Regions from separate parts of the Pseudoalteromonas sp. ND6B genome, predicted to be linked through region 1. Evidence: predicted binding sites of a transcription regulator. Region 1 holds the regulator's gene; the other holds the start of a gene.
The links. Region 1 encodes ArgR, which controls arginine synthesis, uptake and breakdown. Its sites were predicted from a motif close to ANTGAATANNTATTCANT; they were not measured.

Region 1 (10,096 bases):
TTACGATCCGTGTTATTACAATATTACTTTCTAGTTCTATGTAATATAGGCTATCCGGGCCTGTCTCCATAAATCCCTAAAACATCCTGTAAGGTAAAATCTATTACCAATCCTTATTGCACATCCGAGTGCATTCCTTTTGCTACCATTCCGTTGTGTTGCCCTAAGGCCTGTCCGTTTTATTCCCTATCCTTTAGCAACAACTTTTCCGTGTTGTTATCCATTACGCATCATCCTGATGCTATCCCTTATGCAACATTCCATTGCGATACTCATCCTGAGCCTGTCCTTAAATCCCTGTTATCCTAAAAACCAAACCTTGGTATTCGAGTAGTTAGTCCGTTTCCATTTACTCGGTAAGCGTCGTTGCTTATTTATGGGTTAATTATAGAGAGTGATTTGCAGTAAATGTAGGATAAAACCGCTTATGGTTTTGGTTCTTACAAATGAAATATTTTTAAATTATATAAAATACAATAACTTGCTATGTTTTTGTGGTGTTATACAGAGTGTTTTTACTCATTAGCTGTCATAAGCGTAAGAGATGTCTTACAAGGGTTTTCTTTTTTGGGCGTATTTATCACGAAGTGATTATATAAAGTGTGCACTTTTTAGTTCATCGCGGTAAAATTAATGATAATAATTATTAGTTAGGTAAGACAATATGAAAAAAACACTCGCGCTTGTTGTTGGGTTAATTGCCTCAGCACCGGCTGTTGCAACCGATGTTGTGAATATTTACTCATTTCGACAACCTTTTTTAATTAAACCTATTTTAGATGATTTTACACAGCAAACAGGCATTAAAACTAATGTTGTGTTTGCTAAAAAAGGCCTAATCGAGCGTGTTAAGCGTGAAGGCAAACACAGTAAAGCCGATTTAGTTTTAACCTCAAACTTTAGTGCTTTAATTCAATTAGAAGAGCTAAATCTTACGCAAACCATAGAAAGCGAGCTGGTTAATAATAATGTCCCGGCGGCATTTCGTGATGGCGATGGTCAGTGGGTAGCGCTCACTAAGCGCGTGCGTAATGTTTACTCTTCAAAAGAGCGTTTAGGCGCATTGCCTAACCTTACCTACGAAGCGCTTGCTGAGCCGCAATACAAAGGACAAATTTGTACTCGCTCTGGCAAACACCCATATAACTTAGGCCTTGTAGCTTCTATGATCGCTCATCATGGTGAAGTACAGACGAAAACATGGCTTGAGGGTGTAAAAGCTAATTTAGCGCGTAAACCTCAAGGTAACGATCGAGCGCAAGTTAAAGCGGTTAAAGAAGGTTTATGTAATTTAGCCTTAGGTAATAGTTATTACTTGGGCAAAATGCTGCAAGATGAAGCACAAAAACCATGGGCTGAAGCCGTTCATATTAACTTTCCAAATCAAACTGACCGAGGATCACATATAAATGTATCGGGTGCGGTTATTACTAAGTATGCTAAAAACCCTGAAAATGCCTTGAAACTCATAGAGTATATGACAGACAATAAGGCGCAAAATATGTATGCCTCGCTCAATATGGAGTATCCGGTTAAGCCAGGTGTGAAACTTTCTAGTTTGGTTGCATCATGGGGAAGCTTTAAGGGAGACAGCTTACCGCTTGATGAAATTAGCAAATATCGTCCGTTAGCACTTAAGCTAATTGATGAGGTGAAGTTCGATCTTTAATGACTTATAAATTTCAGCTGTCAAAATGGCAGCTTATTGCGTGGTCGACGGGGTTATTGCTGTCGACCCCGTTGTTTTTCCTACTATTAGAATCTTTACAAGGCGACTCAGAGGTATTTACCCACCTGTGGAATACCGTACTGTGGGACTATATAAGTAATACCGTATTACTGGTTTTAGGTGTAGGGTTACTTAGCTGCTTTATTGCGTTACCACTGGGTTGGCTCACCGCTTATTGCCGTTTTCCTGGTAAAAAACAATTTGAATGGGCATTGATGCTGCCTCTTGCCATGCCTACTTATATTATTGCTTATGTGTACACCGATTTACTCGACTATGCGGGGCCGGTACAAATAACTCTAAGAGAGTGGTTTGGTTGGCAGTCGCCAAGTGACTACTGGTTTTTTGATATACGCACCTTACCAGGGGCAATTGTTATGATTGCGCTGGTACTCTACCCGTATTTATATTTAATTTTTAAAACTGCACTGCGAGAACAATCTTTTAAGTTAGTCCAAGCCAGTCAGTTAATGGGGCTAAATGCATGGAAAAGCTTTTTTAAAGTCAGCCTTGTATTATCCCGTGGTGCCATTGTAGCGGCACTTGCTTTGATCAGCATGGAAACCATGGCTGATTTTGCCACCGTAAGCTATTTTGCTGTCAGTACATTAACCACTGCCGTATACGATACCTGGTTTGGCTATTATTCATTAACTGCAGCAGCAAAAATTTCAGGGGTGATGTTGTTATTGCTGTTCTTAGCATTGATCACCGAGCGTTTTAGCCGTCGTAACCAAGCGGTATTTGAGCGTCAATCGAGCGTGAACAGCGAGGCGCTTTATATCCTCAAAGGCAAGTCTGCGTGGCTAGCAACGGGGTTTTGTAGCTTTATTTTAATTATTTCGTTTATTATTCCGATGGTTGTATTGCTCAAATATGCAGTTATGTATTTTGATCAAGCGTGGAATAGTGAGTTTTTTAGCTATGCATGGCAAAGTTTAAAAGTGGCGGCTGTAGTAAGTGTGGTGACTATTATACTGAGTGTTTTAGTGGTGTTTTATCAGCGCATTTCTAAACAAACAAATCCATTAATACCCGGGCGTTTGGCCAGTACGGGCTATGCGTTACCCGGCACAGTATTAGCGATAGCGGTATTGTTGCCACTCACCCTATTAGAAAATACTATCAACCGCACTTTAGTTCCTTATGATTTAGATATTGGTTTATTACTTACTGGCAGCTTACTCACTATTATTTTTGCTTATATAGTGCGGTTTTACGCCGTTGCACACGGAGCTATTGAGTCGAGCTTTTCACGCATTAGTCCCTCCCTTGATATGGCAAGCCAGTCAATGGGAAAAAGCCAAGGGCGCACATTACGCTTAGTGCACTTACCTTTATTACGCCGAGGCTTATTAACCGCCGGTTTATTGGTCTTTATCGAGTGTATGAAAGAGCTACCCGCAGCTTTGTTGTTAAGGCCTTTTGATTTTGAAAGCTTAGCAACTCATGTGTTTCAGTATGTAAGCGATGAACAATTAGAGCTGGCCTCTATATCGGCTTTGTTTATTGTGGTGGTGGGGTTTATTCCGTTATATTTTATTAACCGTTCAATGGAGCAACGTAGCTAAATGAGTAGTTTGATTTTACAAGGCGTGAGCTATGCATATAACGGGACTAAGGTGATAGATAATTTAGATTTAACCTTAGGTAAAGACGAAATAGTGTGTTTGCTCGGAGCCAGTGGCTGCGGTAAAACCACCACACTAAAAGCCATTGCAGGATTAATTGAAGCCAAACAAGGGCAGGTATTTATTGATGGTAAGCTAGTCAGTGATGCTAATACGTTTGTTTCACCTGAGCACCGTAATATTGGCATGATGTTTCAAGACTATGCGTTATTTCCGCATTTAACGGTGGCTAATAATATTGCGTTTGGGCTAAGCGGCATGAGCAAAGCAGATAAACACGCACGCGTAAGTGAAATGCTAAAGCTGGTACACTTGGTAGGCTGCGCCGATAGATTCCCTCATCAACTCTCTGGTGGGCAACAGCAGCGAGTAGCGATTGCACGCGCATTAGCATATAAACCTAGCTTACTGTTACTTGACGAGCCATTTTCTAATATTGATACCCAAGTACGATTTGAGTTAATTGCCGACATTAGGCGCATTATTAAGGCGCAGCAAGTATCGGCTGTGTTTGTTACTCACTCAAAAGAAGAGGCGTTTGCTTTTTCAGATACACTTGCGGTTATGCACCAAGGCAAAATTGCGCAGCAAGGTACGCCAGAACAGCTTTTTGCTAAACCACGTTCAAAGGAGGTTGCAGAGTTTCTGGGTCAGGGCATATACTTAAGCGCAACCGTATTAACCGCCACTGAATATCAAACGCAGTTTGGGGTGGTTGAATCAATACAGCCACAGCAGCATGGCGTGGCCGATAAGGGCGTTATTTATGTGCGTCCGCATCAACTTGAACTTGTTAGTAATAACGATACTCAACAGCAACCTGAGCGGGTTAGTATATTAAGTAGTCGCTTTATTGGCTCTGCTTATGTATACACTGTGGTTATTGCTGAGCAAGAAATAGAAGTTGCAGCCCAGTATGGCCAGTCATTTGAAATTAATGAACAGGTTATAATAAAAATAAAACCGCACACGGTGAATTTTTTTGAATCGTAATTAATCGCTGTGTTTTGCTCTAAAAAGTAAGGAATAACAATGGCGCAAGCGCAATCAGGGATTTGTGCTGAAGCAAACTTACACGGTTTGCACTTATTTTTTAATGTACTTGATGGTCACGACGAATCACTTCGCGCTAAGCTTAAAAAAGTGAGCGATATTGAAGATGAGTTTAGTGATCAATTCTCTGAATCTATGCTTTCTTGTATGGTCGCCATTGGCGCGCAATATTGGCCACACATTCTGCCTGATTATATGCCAAGTGAGCTGCAAAGCTTTCCTAATATCACCCATAGCGATTTTGTGATGAGTGCAAGGCCATGCGATTTATTTGTGCAAATCCGCTCAGACAGAGAAGATGTAAACCACCTGTTTGCATTGCAAATATTAAAACTTTTCAACCCTGATGTTGAGCTGGTGGAGCAAATTCGTAATTTTCGCTTTTTAGATGGCCGTGATTTTAATGGTTTTATTTATGCCGGTGATACCCCGCATGGTCGTCAAAAACGGGTAACGGCCCTCGTTAATAAGCCTGATAGCTTTGAAGATCAAGGCAGCTATATTCATGTGCAGCGCTATAAGCATGACTTAACGTTATGGCAGCACTTGTCGTTGCAAGAACAAGAACAAATAATGGGGCGTACTCGTCTCGACAATACCCTAATAAGCCCCGCACTTGAGAGCAGCCATGCAACCCGAAGTGAATTAAAAGATGAACAGGGGCAAGCATTATTACTAAATCAAAGTATGCCTTATGGCGACGTGTATGAGCAGGGGATGTTAATGATTACGTGCTCGGCTAAAGGGGATGCGTTCGAGAAAGTACTCAATAGCCGATTAGGGCAGGGGGAGTATTACGACCATTGGCTTGATTTTACTCAAGCAGATATGGGCTCTGCGTTTTTTGCACCCTCAGTGCGATTTCTAAAGCAGCTATAAAACGAGCCAGTAACGGCTACGTATCAGTATAGCCGTAACAGTGATAACCAAACGAGTTTAAACCGTATCAAACAAAATACGCACACGCTCTAATGTGAGGTCTATTTCTGATACTTTCGCTGGCGCAATAAAAATAGTGTCATCGCCGGCAATTGTTCCTAATACGCCATCTGCTTTACCTAATGAATCAAGTAAACGGGCAATTAGCTGCGCAGCGCCTGGGCTGGTGCGAATAATAATCATCATTTCGTTATGCATAATGTCAATAACTAACTGGCGTAATGGGCTCTTAGCGGTTGGTACCCCCATTTCGGCGGGTAAACAGTATACCATTTCTTGTTTTGCATTACGGGTGCGTACCGCGCCAAACTTACTTAACATCCGCGACACTTTACTTTGGCTAATATTATCAAAGCCTTGTTCTTTTAATGCGTCAACTATTTCGCCTTGTGAGCCAAAATTCTCTTCTTTTAAAAGTGCTTTAAAGGCTTTTACCAATGCTTCTTGTTTGTCTTGTGGTTGCATAGTGTCTAATTAGTTATGTTGTCGATACTGCAAATTCTACACAAAAATGCATATTTATGCAGCAGTTGTTTAGGTTTTGCTGCGTTTAAACAGCAAACTTTACAACTATGGTCGAAAATATAGCTAAAATAGGCAGGATAAATTTGTTTTTAGTCGCTAATTTCTTTATCTTATAAACCACAAATATTTCCTTCCTCAAATCACGGAGAATTCCAATGAAAGTTGCTGTATTAGGTGCTGCAGGTGGTATCGGTCAAGCGTTGTCTTTATTATTAAAAACAGGCTTACCAGCTGGTTCAGAATTATCACTATATGATGTTGCGCCAGTAGTTCCTGGTGTTGCTGTTGACCTTTCTCATATCCCAACAGATGTAAAAGTTGAAGGTTTTGGTGCAGATGCACTAGATAAAGCATTAACAGGTTGTGATATTGTTTTAATCCCAGCGGGTATGCCACGTAAGCCAGGTATGGATCGTGCTGATTTATTTAATGTTAACGCTGGTATCATTAAAACATTAGCAGAAGGCATTGTTGCTAACTGTCCTAAAGCGCTTGTAGGTATTATCACTAATCCAGTTAATGGAACTGTACCTATTGTTGCTGAAGTATTCAAAAAAGCAGGTACTTACGATGCTAAGCGTGTATTTGGTATTACAACTTTAGATGTGATCCGTTCTGAAGCGTTTATTGCTGAACTTAAAGGCGTAGACGTAGCAAGTGTTAAAGTTCCAGTGATTGGTGGCCACTCAGGCACAACCATTCTACCGTTACTTTCTCAAGTTGAAGGTGTTACTTTCACTGATGAAGAAGTGGCTACACTAACTCCTCGTATCCAAAATGCAGGTACTGAAGTAGTTAATGCTAAAGCGGGCGGTGGTTCTGCAACATTATCTATGGGTGCTGCAGCAGCACGTTTTTGTATGTCTTTAGTTAAAGGCTTACAAGGTGAAGACGTTGTAGATTATGCATACGTTGCTGTTGAAAATGGCGATGCAGAGTACTTTGCACACCCAGTACGTTTAGGCAAAAATGGCGTAGAAGAAATTCTTTCTTACGGCACTTTAAGCGCATTTGAAGAGCAAGCTAAAAATGACATGCTTGAAACGCTGAAAAAAGATATCAAAGAAGGTGTTGATTTTATGGCGTAATAGCCAAAATTAACCCATAAAAAAGCCTGCATTTGCAGGCTTTTTTATTGCTCGGAATTATCTACACAGTATTACTTAGTGGTCGCGGTCAACCGCTATTCTAGCTAAGCTAATTAGTGCTTGCTTGTAACTCGACTCAGCTAAGCAATCTAAACAGGCAATTGCTTTATTAGCTTCTTGCTCGGCTTTTTCCATTGTGAACTCAAGGGCATTGGTATGTTTGAGCGCAGCCAGTATCTCGTTAAGGTGCTCCATACCATTACAGTGCTCAATAGCGTCTCTTATTAACTGTGTTTGATGCTCACTACCGTGTTGCATTGCATATATAAGAGGTAACGTCGGCTTACCTTCAGCTAAATCGTCGCCAATGTTTTTACCAAGTTGGTCGGCATCAGCGTTGTAATCTAAAACATCATCCACTAACTGAAAAGCAGTACCTAAATGCATGCCATACAAATTAAGTGCCTCTAGTACAGTATCGTCTTGCTCAGTAATAATGGCCGCAAGACCCGTCGCTGCTTCAAATAGCTTGGCGGTTTTAGAATAAATAACCTGCATATAACTGGCTTCAGTGGTATCAGGGTCGTTGCAGTTCATTAATTGCAGCACTTCACCTTCAGCAATAATGTTGGTTGCATCAGCCAGTACTTGCATTATTTGCATTTTACCAAGACCCACCATTAGCTGAAACGAGCGGGTGTAAATAAAATCACCCACCAGTACGCTAGCAGCATTACCAAACTCAGCATTTGCTGTAGGTGTGCCACGGCGCAAATTAGATTCATCTACAACATCATCATGTAAAAGCGTTGCGGTATGAATAAATTCAATGATAGTTGCTAGCGTAATGTGATCTTTGCCTTGGTAACCTAGCGCTTTAGCCGCCAAAATAGCCAACATAGGGCGAACGCGTTTGCCACCGCTGTTAACAATATACAAACCAAGTTGATTAACTAACGCCACATCTGAGCGCATTTGCGCATGTATTAGTTGATTGACGTCATTCATATCGCTTTCGATTAACGCCTGGATAGCTTTTATATCCATTGATCTCCGAGCCAATTTTAATGTGTGAACGGCGCAGATTGTACAACAAAAAATGCATTAGCTCGATATTTTGTGATGATTCCTTAAAAAAACACCCTTAAGTAGGTTAAATGATCTATTAACCTTGTGAATAATTGATTAAACATCCTGGTTTAATTTTGAATCACCCCTGGCGGTTAATTGAACTACATAGGCTCGCTTTGCTATTGCTAATTTATTTTCTGTAACCGTTAAAAAGCGCTTGGCAAAGGGGGATTTTAATATAAAATAGGGGAAATATTGAATTGCTCTCAATGCAGCTACTTTTTATTCATTTAATTACAAAAAGAGGCTTGCTAGTTTTTACGCATTAGCGTAAACTTCGCGCCCTATTGAAGAATATTTTAGTTGCGTCGATTTGAGGGCGCACAGACGGAGTTAATTATGTACGCGGTTTTCCAAAGTGGTGGTAAACAGCACCGTGTGACTGAAGGTCAAACAATTCGTCTTGAGAAATTAGACGTTGAAACTGGTGCAGCAGTTGAATTTGATTCAGTACTTTTAGTTGCTGATGGTGAGAAGATCGAGATTGGTGTACCGTTCGTAAACGGTGGTAAAGTAACAGCTGAGGTTGTTTCACACGGTCGCGGTGAGAAGATTAAGGTTGTTAAATTTAGACGCCGTAAGCATTCTCGTAAGCAAATGGGCCATCGTCAATGGTTCACAGAAGTTAAAATCACTGGCATTAGCGCTTAATTAGAGGTACTTAGAAATGGCACATAAAAAAGCAGCTGGTAGTACTCGTAACGGTCGCGATTCAGAAAGCAAACGCCTAGGTGTTAAGCGTTTTGGTGGCGAATCAGTTCTAGCGGGTAGCATCATTGTTCGTCAGCGTGGAACTCGTTTCCACCCAGGCGCAAACGTAGGTATCGGTAAAGACCACACTATCTTCGCAAAAGCAGATGGTAAAGTTCAGTTTGAACAAAAAGGTCCTTTAAACCGTAAATACGTAACTATCGTAGCTGAGTAATCAGTAAGGTAGTTAAAAAACCCCGCCTTTGCGGGGTTTTTTGTTTTAAGCATGTTTAAATATATACCCAAGTGTTTTTATGCTCAGTGTGCTCTATAGGCCACTTAGGTATATAATAGAGTTATTAACAAGCCAATCCCTAAAGTGAGTAATCATGAAGTTTGTAGATGAAGTAGAAATTCGCGCAGAAGCTGGTGACGGTGGCAGCGGCATCGTGTCTTTTCGTCGTGAGAAATATGTTCCAGATGGTGGACCTGATGGCGGTGACGGTGGAGACGGTGGTAGTGTTTATCTACAAGCTGATGAAAACTTAAATACCCTTATTGACTATCAATTTGAGCGTTTTCACAGAGCAGAACGCGGTACAAACGGTCAAAGCCGTAATTGTACGGGTAAAAAAGGTGAAGACCTGATCGTTAAAGTGCCTGTTGGTACACGTATTATTGATGTTGATACACAGGAATCATTAGGGGATTTAACCCAAGATGGTCAACGAATTGTGGTTGCAAAAGGCGGTTTCCATGGCTTGGGGAATGCGCGTTTTAAATCAAGTACTAATCGTGCTCCACGTCAAAAAACACTTGGCACACCGGGTGAAGTACGTAACCTTAAGTTAGAGCTAATGCTACTGGCTGATGTCGGCTTACTAGGCTTACCAAATGCAGGTAAATCAACCTTTATCCGCAGTGTGTCAGCTGCAAAACCTAAAGTAGCTGATTATCCATTTACTACGCTGATTCCTAACTTAGGGGTTGTTCGTCCTGAAGCAAACAAATCATTTGTCATCGCTGATATTCCAGGTTTGATTGAAGGCGCGTCAGAGGGTGCGGGATTAGGTATTCGCTTCTTAAAGCATTTAGAGCGTTGTCGTGTGCTTTTACATATTATAGATGTAATGCCAGTTGATGGCTCTAACCCTGTTGATAATGCATTTGCAATCATCAACGAGCTACACCAGTACAGCCCTAAGCTTGCTGAAAAGCCACGCTGGTTAGTATTTAATAAAATTGATTTATTGCCTGAAGATGAAGCCAAAGCCTTATGTGAGCAAATTGCAGAAGAGTTGGGTGAGTCT
Region 2 (10,096 bases), on a different contig from region 1:
ATATGTTGGATGGCAAAATTACTGTTCGTTTGGCTAATGCTTTGATACTCGCGCCATAAACTTTGATGAGCACGTGTGGTAATTTCTATATAGGCAAAATAGCGAACAGCTTTAAGTATTTTATTACGTAAAATGTGCCCACATTGGGGCGTATCATCGGCCCAATTATCGCCATCAGAAGCTTGTGCCGCGTATATATTCCACTCATCAGCGTTATAGCGCTCAGCTATTATTTCATTCATCAGTTTTAGTGCACTTGAAACAACGGTACCGCCTGTTTCTTGTGAATAAAAAAATTCTTGCTCATCAACTTCTTTGGCCTGGGTATGATGGCGAATATATACAACGTCGATGTCTTTGTAGCTGCGAGTTAAAAACTGATAAAGCAAAATGTAAAAGCGTTTTGCCATGTCTTTTGTTGCTTGATCCATTGAACCTGACACATCCATAATACAAAACATCACCGCTTTACTGGTTGGGTGTGGTTGTTTGTCGTAGTTACGAAAACGTAAGTCGTAATTATCGATAAAGGGCACGGTTTTTATTTGCTGTTTGAGTGTGTCGATTTCTTTTTGTAATAAGGCCACAGCGGCTTTATCACAGTGTGGTTGTTCAAGCAGCAGTGCTAGTTGCCCCTCAAGCTCGCTAAGGCGGCGTTTTTTACCTGCGGCCATCGCAATACGACGAGCTAGAGAACCTTGTAATGAGCGCACTACATCAATATTACTGGGCATACCATCGATGCAAAACCCAGCGCGATGGGTTTTCATTTGTACGAGCTTATCAAGCTGGTTTTCTTGCAAATTAGGGAGTTCTAAATCCTCAAATAACAAATCAAGGTATTCATCTTTAGAGATAGAAAAAACAAATTCATCTTGGCCTTCGCCAGAGTCACTTGCTTCACCTTCGCCTGCGCCACCGCCTTTGCCTCCTTTAGGGCGTTCTATTTTGTCGCCAGTAGAGAACTGATCGTTCCCAGGGTGTATTTGCTCTCTATTACCGCCTCTACCTTGATGAAAAGTAGGTTCGCTAATATCACGCTGCGGAATAGAAATACTCTCTCCAGAGCTAGAGTCGGTGACACTGCGTTTATTGATCGCATCAGACACCGCTTCTTTGATCTGCTTTTTATAACGCCTAATAAAACGCTGGCGGTTAACTGTGCTTTTGTTTTTGCCATTTAAACGCCTGTCGATAAAATGCGCCATAATGACCTCCTAACAACTGCAATTATGAAGGTTATTGCGATTTTCTAACCCGTAAATACCACTCAGATAGCAAGCGCACTTGTTTTTGCGTGTAGCCTTTTTCAACCATACGGTTAACAAAGTCCTCATGCTTTTGCTGATCCTCAGCCGATGTTTTAGCATTGAATGAAATGACAGGGAGTAAGTCTTCCGTGTTTGAGAACATTTTTTTCTCAATAACCGTGCGTAGTTTTTCATAACTTGTCCACAGCGGATTTTTGCCATTGTTATGAGCACGAGCACGCAGTACAAAGTTAACAATTTCATTCCTAAAATCTTTAGGGTTTGAAATACCTGCAGGTTTTTCTATTTTTTCAAGCTCAGCGTTGAGTGCATCACGGTCAAATAATTGCCCTGTATCAGGGTCGCGGTACTCTTGGTCTTGAATCCAAAAATCAGCATAAATAACGTAGCGGTCAAAAATATTTTGGCCATATTCTGAATATGACTCTAAGTACGCGGTTTGTAACTCTTTACCTATAAACTCAACATATTGTGGAATTAAATAGCCTTTTAAAAAGCTTAAATAACGTTCTTCAACTTCAGCGCTGAATTGTTCTCGCTCAATTTGTTGCTCAAGCACATAAAACAAATGCACAGGGTTGGCGGCCACTTCGGTGGTGTCAAAGTTGAATACTCGCGATAAAATCTTAAACGCAAAACGGGTTGAAAGACCGGTCATGCCCTCATCAACACCAGCGTAATCACGATACTCTTGATACGACTTCGCTTTTGGATCGGTGTCTTTAAGGGTTTCACCATCGTAAACTCGCATCTTAGAGTAAATGCTTGAGTTTTCCGGTTCTTTTAAGCGCGAAAGAGTGGTAAATTGGGCTAAAATTTTAAGTGTACCTGGCGCACAGGGGGCGTTGTAAAGCTCACTGTGTTCAATAAGCTTATCGTAAATTTTAATTTCTTCGGTCACTCGTAAGCAATAAGGGACCTTAACAATATAAACACGGTCTAAAAAGGCTTCGTTGTTTTTATTGTTTTTAAAGGTTTGCCATTCTGATTCATTAGAGTGGGCGAGTATCATGCCGTTAAATGGCAGGGCGCTTATACCTTCTGTGCCGTTATAGTTACCTTCCTGGGTAGCTGTTAAAAGCGGATGTAACACTTTTATGGGGGCTTTAAACATTTCCACAAATTCCATTAAGCCTTGGTTGGCTAAACATAATGCGCCTGAATAGGCATAAGCATCAGGATCATTTTGTGCAAAGTGTTCAAGTTGGCGAATATCGACCTTACCGACAAGAGCTGAAATATCTTGATTGTTTTCATCTCCGGGCTCTGTTTTAGCAATCGCAACTTGATTTAAAATTGATGGGAAGCGTTTAACCACTCTAAATTGACTAATATCACAATTAAATTCTTGTAAACGTTTTGCGGCCCATGGAGACATTACCGTTTTGAGGTAACGAGACTTAATTCCATATTCTTTTTCGAGTAGGCTAGCATCTTCAACGGGATCAAATAATGACAGCGGATGGTCATTAACCGGGGAGCCCTTAATTGCATAAATAGGCACTTGTTGCATTAAATACTTTAGCTTTTCAGCAATCGATGACTTACCGCCACCCACCGGACCAAGCAAGTAAAGCACTTGTTTACACTCTTCTAATCCTTGCGCGGCGTGTTTTAGATAAGAAACAATTTGCTCAATGGCGTCTTCCATACCATAAAAATCGGCAAATGCAGGGTAACGTGCAACAACACGGTTCGAAAATAAGCGACTTAAACGAGTATCGGTAGCGGTATCTAACATTTTAGGCTCGCCAATGGCCATCAGTAATCTTTCAGGAGCACTGGCATAAGCAGACTTATCGGTTTTACAAATTTCTAGAAACTCAGCAACACTGTACTCTTCTTCTTGTGTTGATTCATAACGTGCTTGGTAGTGATCAAAAATAGTCATAATGACCTCCGAAACCTACTTTGAAGATGTATTCACTATCTAAAGTCTAGTCACGAATTTCATTTTTTGTGCAATAAAATTATAAATTTATATGAAAAATGATCAAGATGCGCTTTTATAAAACAACCTACGTATAAACGCAATTAATGCAAATTGTAGGCATAAAAAAAGACGCCTAAGCGTCTTTTTAAAACTAGTATTAAACTAATTATGCGAAGTTAGCGTTCGCGAATTCCCAGTTAACTAGTGACCAGAAACCTTTAAGGTAATCTGGACGCACGTTACGGTAATCAATGTAGTATGCGTGTTCCCATAAATCCACTGTTAGGATTGGAGTAACACCTGCATCAGTTAGTGGTGTAGCAGCGTTAGATGTATTAACGATGTCTAGTGAACCATCAGCCAGTTTAACTAACCAAGTCCAGCTTGAACCAAAGTTATTTACTGCTTTGTCGTTTAACGCGTCTTTAAATGCGTCAAATGAGCCCCATTTAGCGTTAATTGCATCAGCAATTGCACCTGTTGGAGCGCCACCGCCATTTGGAGATAGGCTGTTCCAGTAGAAAGTGTGGTTCCAGATTTGAGCAGCGTTATTAAATACACCGCCTTCTGAAGAACATACGATTTCTTCAAGTGACTTACCTTCAAACTCAGTGCCTGGGATTAAACCGTTAAGTTTAGTCACATAAGTGTTGTGGTGTTTACCATGGTGAAACTCTAGCGTTTCTTGTGAAATATGTGGCTCAAGTGCATCAATTGCATACGGTAGTGACGGTAGTTCAAATGCCATTTTTTATCTCCATCTTCTTTTGGTTGATAGTCTATTTAGTAATACGTAATGCCTGCGCAAACAGGGCACTTATCTATACCAAACAGGAATATAGTGTTACTATAATTGTTGAGTATTTTACTCAAGTTTTAGCAAACAGCAATGCTCTTGCTAAAGCTATTTAAGATTGAGGCTTTAATTGCCTATGTTAATCTATATATCTGAGGCCACAGTGAAACTTTTTCAAGGCCTAATGTGTTCGCTATCGTCATTTTGAGGTTGTAAATGGAAACCATCGATAAAATTAAACAGCAAATTGCTGAAAACCCAATCATCTTATACATGAAAGGATCACCAAAACTGCCTAATTGTGGTTTTTCTTCACAAGCATCACAAGCATTAATGTCGTGCGGTGAACCGTTTGCATATGTGGATATTTTACTTAATCCAGACATTCGTGCAGAGCTTCCTGCTTACGCTAACTGGCCTACCTTCCCGCAACTTTGGGTTGAAGGCGAGTTAATTGGTGGCTGTGACATTATCATTGAAATGTTTCAACGTGGTGAATTACAACCACTGATCACTGAAACAGCTGCAAAGCATAAACCTGCAGACGCTGAATAAGCGTTTAGGTAAAAAAAGCTGCAATTTGCAGCTTTTTTTATGTCTAGCGTAAGCTTAAATAGCACTGAACCTGCCGATTTCACAATGGTATAGGCTGATTTTCCTATGATGGGGATTTAATTCTCAGCCGATCCAATAACCTGTCGATATAATACCCACCTCAAACAATTTGCTGCCATTAAAAGCTGTAAAAGTAATGAACAGTATTAGGGTCTGTTGACCTTTCAAGGTTAAATTTGCAGCAGTCTGTTTGGTATTTAGGCAAGGCAGAGCCTATGTGGTGTATTCCCCATAAATAGGCGATAACGCAGCATCAATGCCAAACAGACGCTGCCCTTCGGGTTCTGCCTAGGGACGATTTACTCTTTGTTGCTCGGTTTTTACTTAGTCCACTAGGTTACAAACCTCGCGCCGAGATTAAATCGTCCCTAGTTTGAACAAATTGTAATCCGCAAAGGTCAACAGACCCTAAGCTTTTCTTATCGTTTTTGCTTATTAACTTAATTATTTTGTGCACAGGCATCTTTTTTCATCACCGTTCCTTGGCGTTAATACTTATTCAAAGTAAGCCATATGCGCAGGCCATAGTTGATAAAATTAAAAATAATTCACTCGTAAACAGTGCTAGCTTACTCAAAAGTGAGCCTATTTTTACGCAGTCGAGTGAGATGTCAACTTTTAGTATGTTGATTTTAAAGTGCTTTATATTTAATGACTTTGTTCATAGCAGTCACTGTTTTTGCTTAGGTGGCCAAACAAAGTTTACCTATAGGTAAGGTAGATAAAACGTCAGTAGATGCATAATATGAAAGCAAATACTGGTAACTATTAAATAATATATGCATTAATTTAAACCACTGTAAAAAACTATTAATTAATTTGCTTGTAAAAGGTAAATATCAGCAAGTTAATAAAGAATAAAATACGGCCATGAATAATTATTCATTATTTGTATGGTTTACGTTTACGTAAACTGCCCATTGTGGGGGAGGTTTTATTTACAAGCTCTTAAAAGTAACACCGGTGTCATTAAAGTTTTCGATCCAATATCTACTCAAATGTTAATATTTAGCATTATTTTATGATTTTTAATGAAGTTGAAATATATTCAATATAATGAATATATATTCAGAAAAATATTGACTCAGGTTAGGAATAACGCTAATTTTGATCGTCTGTTAGCAAATCGTCGAGCCGTTCATCCACGTTAACAGTGCAGCAAGGGGAGGGGTCCATGTTATATGACTCAAAACTAGAAAAAGATAATTGTGGCTTTGGCTTAATAGCCCAAGTTAATAACCAAGCGAGTCACCGACTCATCCGTACGGCGATCACCGGTTTAGATCGCATGCAGCACCGCGGCGGTATATCTGCTGATGGTAAAACGGGTGATGGTTGTGGCTTGTTACTTCAAAAACCAGACAGCTTCTTTCGTGCTATTGCTGCTGAAAATAATTGGCATTTAGGTAAAAATTACGCCGTTGGGATGATTTTCCTCAATGCTGATCCGGTATTAGCACAAGCAGCTAAAGATGTTTTAAGCGAAGAACTAGAAAAAGAAACGCTTAATATTTTAGGTTGGCGTGTTGTCCCTACCGATCCATCAATGTTAGGACCTATAGCCCTAAAGCAATTGCCTGGGTTTGAACAAATTTTTATTAGTGCGCCAGAAGGTTGGCGTTCTAAAGATTTAGAGCGACGTTTATATGTTGCACGTCGTCGTGCAGAAAAGCGCTTGATGGATGATGAATCATTTTATATTGCGAGCTTATCTGGGCTAGTCACCATCTATAAAGGCTTAATGATGCCTGCTGACTTGCCAAATTTTTATCTCGATCTTGCTGATATTCGCATGACCAGTGCTATTTGTGTTTTTCATCAACGCTTCTCTACAAACACACAGCCTCGCTGGCCTTTAGCGCAACCATTTCGTTATTTAGCGCACAATGGTGAAATTAATACTATTGAAGGTAACCGTCAGTGGGCCCGTGCACGCTCTTATAAATTTGCTTCGCCGCTTATTCCTGATTTACAAAGCGCAGCGCCGTTTGTTAATGAAACAGGGTCTGACTCATCTAGCCTCGATAATATGCTAGAGCTGTTTTTAGCTGGTGGTATGGATTTATTCCGTGCGATGCGCATGCTAGTGCCGCCAGCATGGCAAAAAAACCGTGCTATGGATGACGACTTACGTGCATTCTATGATTTTAATTCGATGCATATGGAACCGTGGGACGGCCCTGCAGGGATTGTTATGTCGGATGGGCGTTTTGCTGCCTGTAACTTAGACCGTAATGGCCTGCGTCCAGCGCGTTATATCATTACTCAAGATGGCTTTATTACTTTAGCCTCTGAAGTGGGGATATGGGATTACACCGCTGATGAGGTGGTAGAAAAAGGACGTGTTGGCCCGGGCGAACTCCTCGTTATTGATACTAAATTGGGTAAAATTTGGCATTCAGATGAAATTGACCAAGATTTAAAATCACGCCACCCTTATAAGTCGTGGTTAGAAGAAAACGTTAAACGATTAACGCCTTTTGAAGCACTTACCGAGCAAGATGCGGGCAATCGCTCATTTGATGATGAAACCCTTGTCAAATACCAAAAGATGTTTGGCTATACTAACGAAGAGCTAGACAGCGTCATTCGTGTCATGGGTGAAAATGGGCAAGAAGCCACTGGCTCAATGGGTGACGATACGCCGTTTGCCGTACTGAGTGAAGGGCACCGTTCACTTTATGATTATTTCCGTCAAAAGTTTGCTCAGGTTACTAATCCGCCGATTGATCCGTTACGTGAAAACCATGTAATGTCGCTTGCAACGTGTATTGGCAGTGAGCAAAACGTATTTAATGAAACAACAGGGCACGCTAAACGCCTGCAATTTGATACGCCTATTTTAATGTATGCTGATATGCAGCAGCTACTTAACGCCGATGAAGCGCATTACAGCTATTGTAAGATTGATATTACTTACACCGTAGAAGAAGGCCTTGAGAATGCGGTTAAGCGCATCTGTGATGAAGCACAAGCAAAAGCCGCATCTGGCTGTATTATGCTGGTATTAACGGATCGTAACTTTGATGACAATCAATTACCTATTCCTGCTGCTATGGCGGTGGGTGCGGTACAAAAACGCTTGGTAGATAATAAATTACGCTGTGAGTCAAATATTATTATTGAAACTGGCAGCGTTCGCGATGCGCATCAATTTGCGGTACTACTTGGATTTGGTGCAACCGCAATTTACCCGTATTTAGCGTACGAGTCACTTGTGGCTATGAGCGATACCAAGGTAATTAATAAGTCATACTGTGAAGTTACACTGGCTTATCGTCAAGCAATTAATAAAGGCTTGTACAAAATCATGTCTAAAATGGGCATTAGTACCGTGGCTTCATATCGTTGTTCGATGTTGTTTGAAGCGGTTGGCTTATCGGACGCGATTGTTGAGATGTGTTTTAAGGGCGTTGCAAGTCGCATAAAAGGGGCGTGTTTTAGCGACTTTGATGACGATCAGCAAAGCTTGCATAAACTGGCGTTTAGTAAACGTAAATTATTAAGCCATGGTGGTTTATTTAAGTACGTACACGGCGGCGAGTACCATGCTTACAACCCTGATGTGATTCAAACGTTACAAAAAGCAGTACGTAGCGGCGAGTACAGTGATTACAGCGAATACGCAAAGCTAGTTAATCACCGTCCAGTCGCGACTCTGCGCGATATGTTGGCTTTAAAACTGCCAGAAAAGGGGATAAGCATTGATGAGGTAGAGCCTGCCACTGAGCTTTATAAACGGTTTGACTCAGCCGCCATGAGTATTGGTGCATTATCGCCAGAAGCCCATGAAGCACTCGCAATTGCCATGAATCGTTTAGGTGGTTGCTCAAATTCTGGTGAAGGTGGCGAAGATAAGCTGCGTTACGGTACAGAAAAAAATTCACGTATTAAACAAGTAGCTTCGGGTCGATTTGGTGTCACCCCACATTACTTACGTAGCGCTGATGTTATTCAAATAAAAGTGGCACAAGGCGCTAAACCTGGGGAAGGCGGACAATTACCGGGTGAAAAAGTAACGCCCTATATTGCCAAGCTTCGTTACTCGGTACCGGGTGTGACACTTATTTCACCTCCGCCGCATCACGATATTTATTCTATCGAAGATTTAGCCCAGCTTATTTTTGACTTAAAACAAGTAAACCCGAATGCATTGATTTCAGTAAAACTGGTATCTGAACCGGGTGTTGGCACAATTGCAACCGGTGTAGCAAAAGCTTATGCCGACTTAATTACCATTTCAGGCTATGACGGCGGAACGGGTGCAAGTCCATTAACCTCCGTTAAATACGCTGGCAGCCCATGGGAGTTGGGACTTGCTGAAACACAGCAAGCATTGGTAGAAAATGGCCTTCGCCATCGTATTCGCCTGCAAACAGATGGTGGTTTAAAAACCGGCCTTGATATCATCAAAGCGGCCATTTTAGGCGCCGAAAGTTTTGGCTTTGGCACAGGGCCTATGGTGGCATTAGGCTGTAAATACTTACGAATCTGTCACTTAAATAACTGTGCGACAGGTGTGGCAACACAAGACGAAACATTACGTCAAAAGCATTATCATGGTCTGCCAGAAATGGCGATGAACTACTTTAAGTTTATTGCTCAAGAAGCGCGTGAAATTATGGCAAGTTTAGGGGTTGCAAACCTAACCGATTTAATTGGTCGCTTAGACTTACTCGAAGCCATTGAAGGCAAAACAGCGAAGCAGCAAAAAATAGATTTATCAGCGGTTATCGCTCAGCCAAATAACCCAACAGGTGAAACTTTATTTTGCAGTGCACCAAATAGCTCGCATTATTTAGGTGAGTTAAATGAGAGCTTACTAGGCAAGGCACAAGAGGCAATAGATAACTCAAGCGGCATTTCATTAGTAAGTCGTATTTGTAATACCGACAGATCAGTAGGTGCCATGCTTTCTGGGTATATTGCTGATAAACACGGTAATCAAGGCATGGCCGCAGATCCGGTGGTTATTGAATTACATGGTACAGCTGGTCAGTCATTCGGTGTATGGAATGCTGGTGGCCTTGAAATGACTTTGGTTGGCGATGCTAACGATTACGTTGGTAAAGGCATGGCCGGCGGTAAGCTAGTTATTCGCCCACCATTGGGTTCGTCATTTGAAAGTCATAAAGCAACAATTATTGGTAATACCTGTTTATATGGTGCAACCGGCGGTAAATTGTTTGCAGCAGGGTGTGCAGGCGAGCGTTTTGCTGTACGTAACTCAGGCGTGCAAGCCGTTGTTGAGGGCGTAGGTGATAACGGTTGTGAATACATGACCGGTGGCGTTGTGTGTGTACTTGGTAATGTAGGAGTGAACTTTGGTGCAGGTATGACCGGTGGTTTCGCTTACATTTTAGATGAACGAGGTGATTTTGAGAAACGCATTAACCCAGAGTTGGTTGAAGTGGTTACTTTAGATGACTTAAGTTCACATCAAGAGCATTTACGCGGCTTAATTGCTGATCATTTAGAGCT

Region 2: gltB (glutamate synthase large subunit) is a predicted target of ArgR. The motif match lies at 5,671-5,688, and genes of this name have one in related genera.

The regions. Positions count from the first base shown of each region.
Region 1 is NZ_JQFL01000062.1:8,486-18,581, forward strand. Features, by position in the region: gene ND6B_RS04685 (extracellular solute-binding protein) at 665-1,669, shown strand; gene ND6B_RS04680 (ABC transporter permease) at 1,669-3,300, shown strand; gene ND6B_RS04675 (ABC transporter ATP-binding protein) at 3,301-4,353, shown strand; gene ND6B_RS04670 (Dyp-type peroxidase) at 4,393-5,292, shown strand; gene argR (transcriptional regulator ArgR) at 5,350-5,817, opposite strand; gene mdh (malate dehydrogenase) at 6,033-6,965, shown strand; gene ispB (octaprenyl diphosphate synthase) at 7,041-8,012, opposite strand; gene rplU (50S ribosomal protein L21) at 8,436-8,747, shown strand; gene rpmA (50S ribosomal protein L27) at 8,764-9,021, shown strand; gene cgtA (Obg family GTPase CgtA) at 9,176-10,096, shown strand, end outside.
Region 2 is NZ_JQFL01000040.1:27,728-37,823, reverse strand. Features, by position in the region: gene ND6B_RS08500 (YeaH/YhbH family protein) at 1-1,208, opposite strand, end outside; gene ND6B_RS08505 (PrkA family serine protein kinase) at 1,240-3,162, opposite strand; gene ND6B_RS08510 (superoxide dismutase) at 3,371-3,952, opposite strand; gene ND6B_RS08515 (Grx4 family monothiol glutaredoxin) at 4,217-4,555, shown strand; gene gltB (glutamate synthase large subunit) at 5,790-10,096, shown strand, end outside.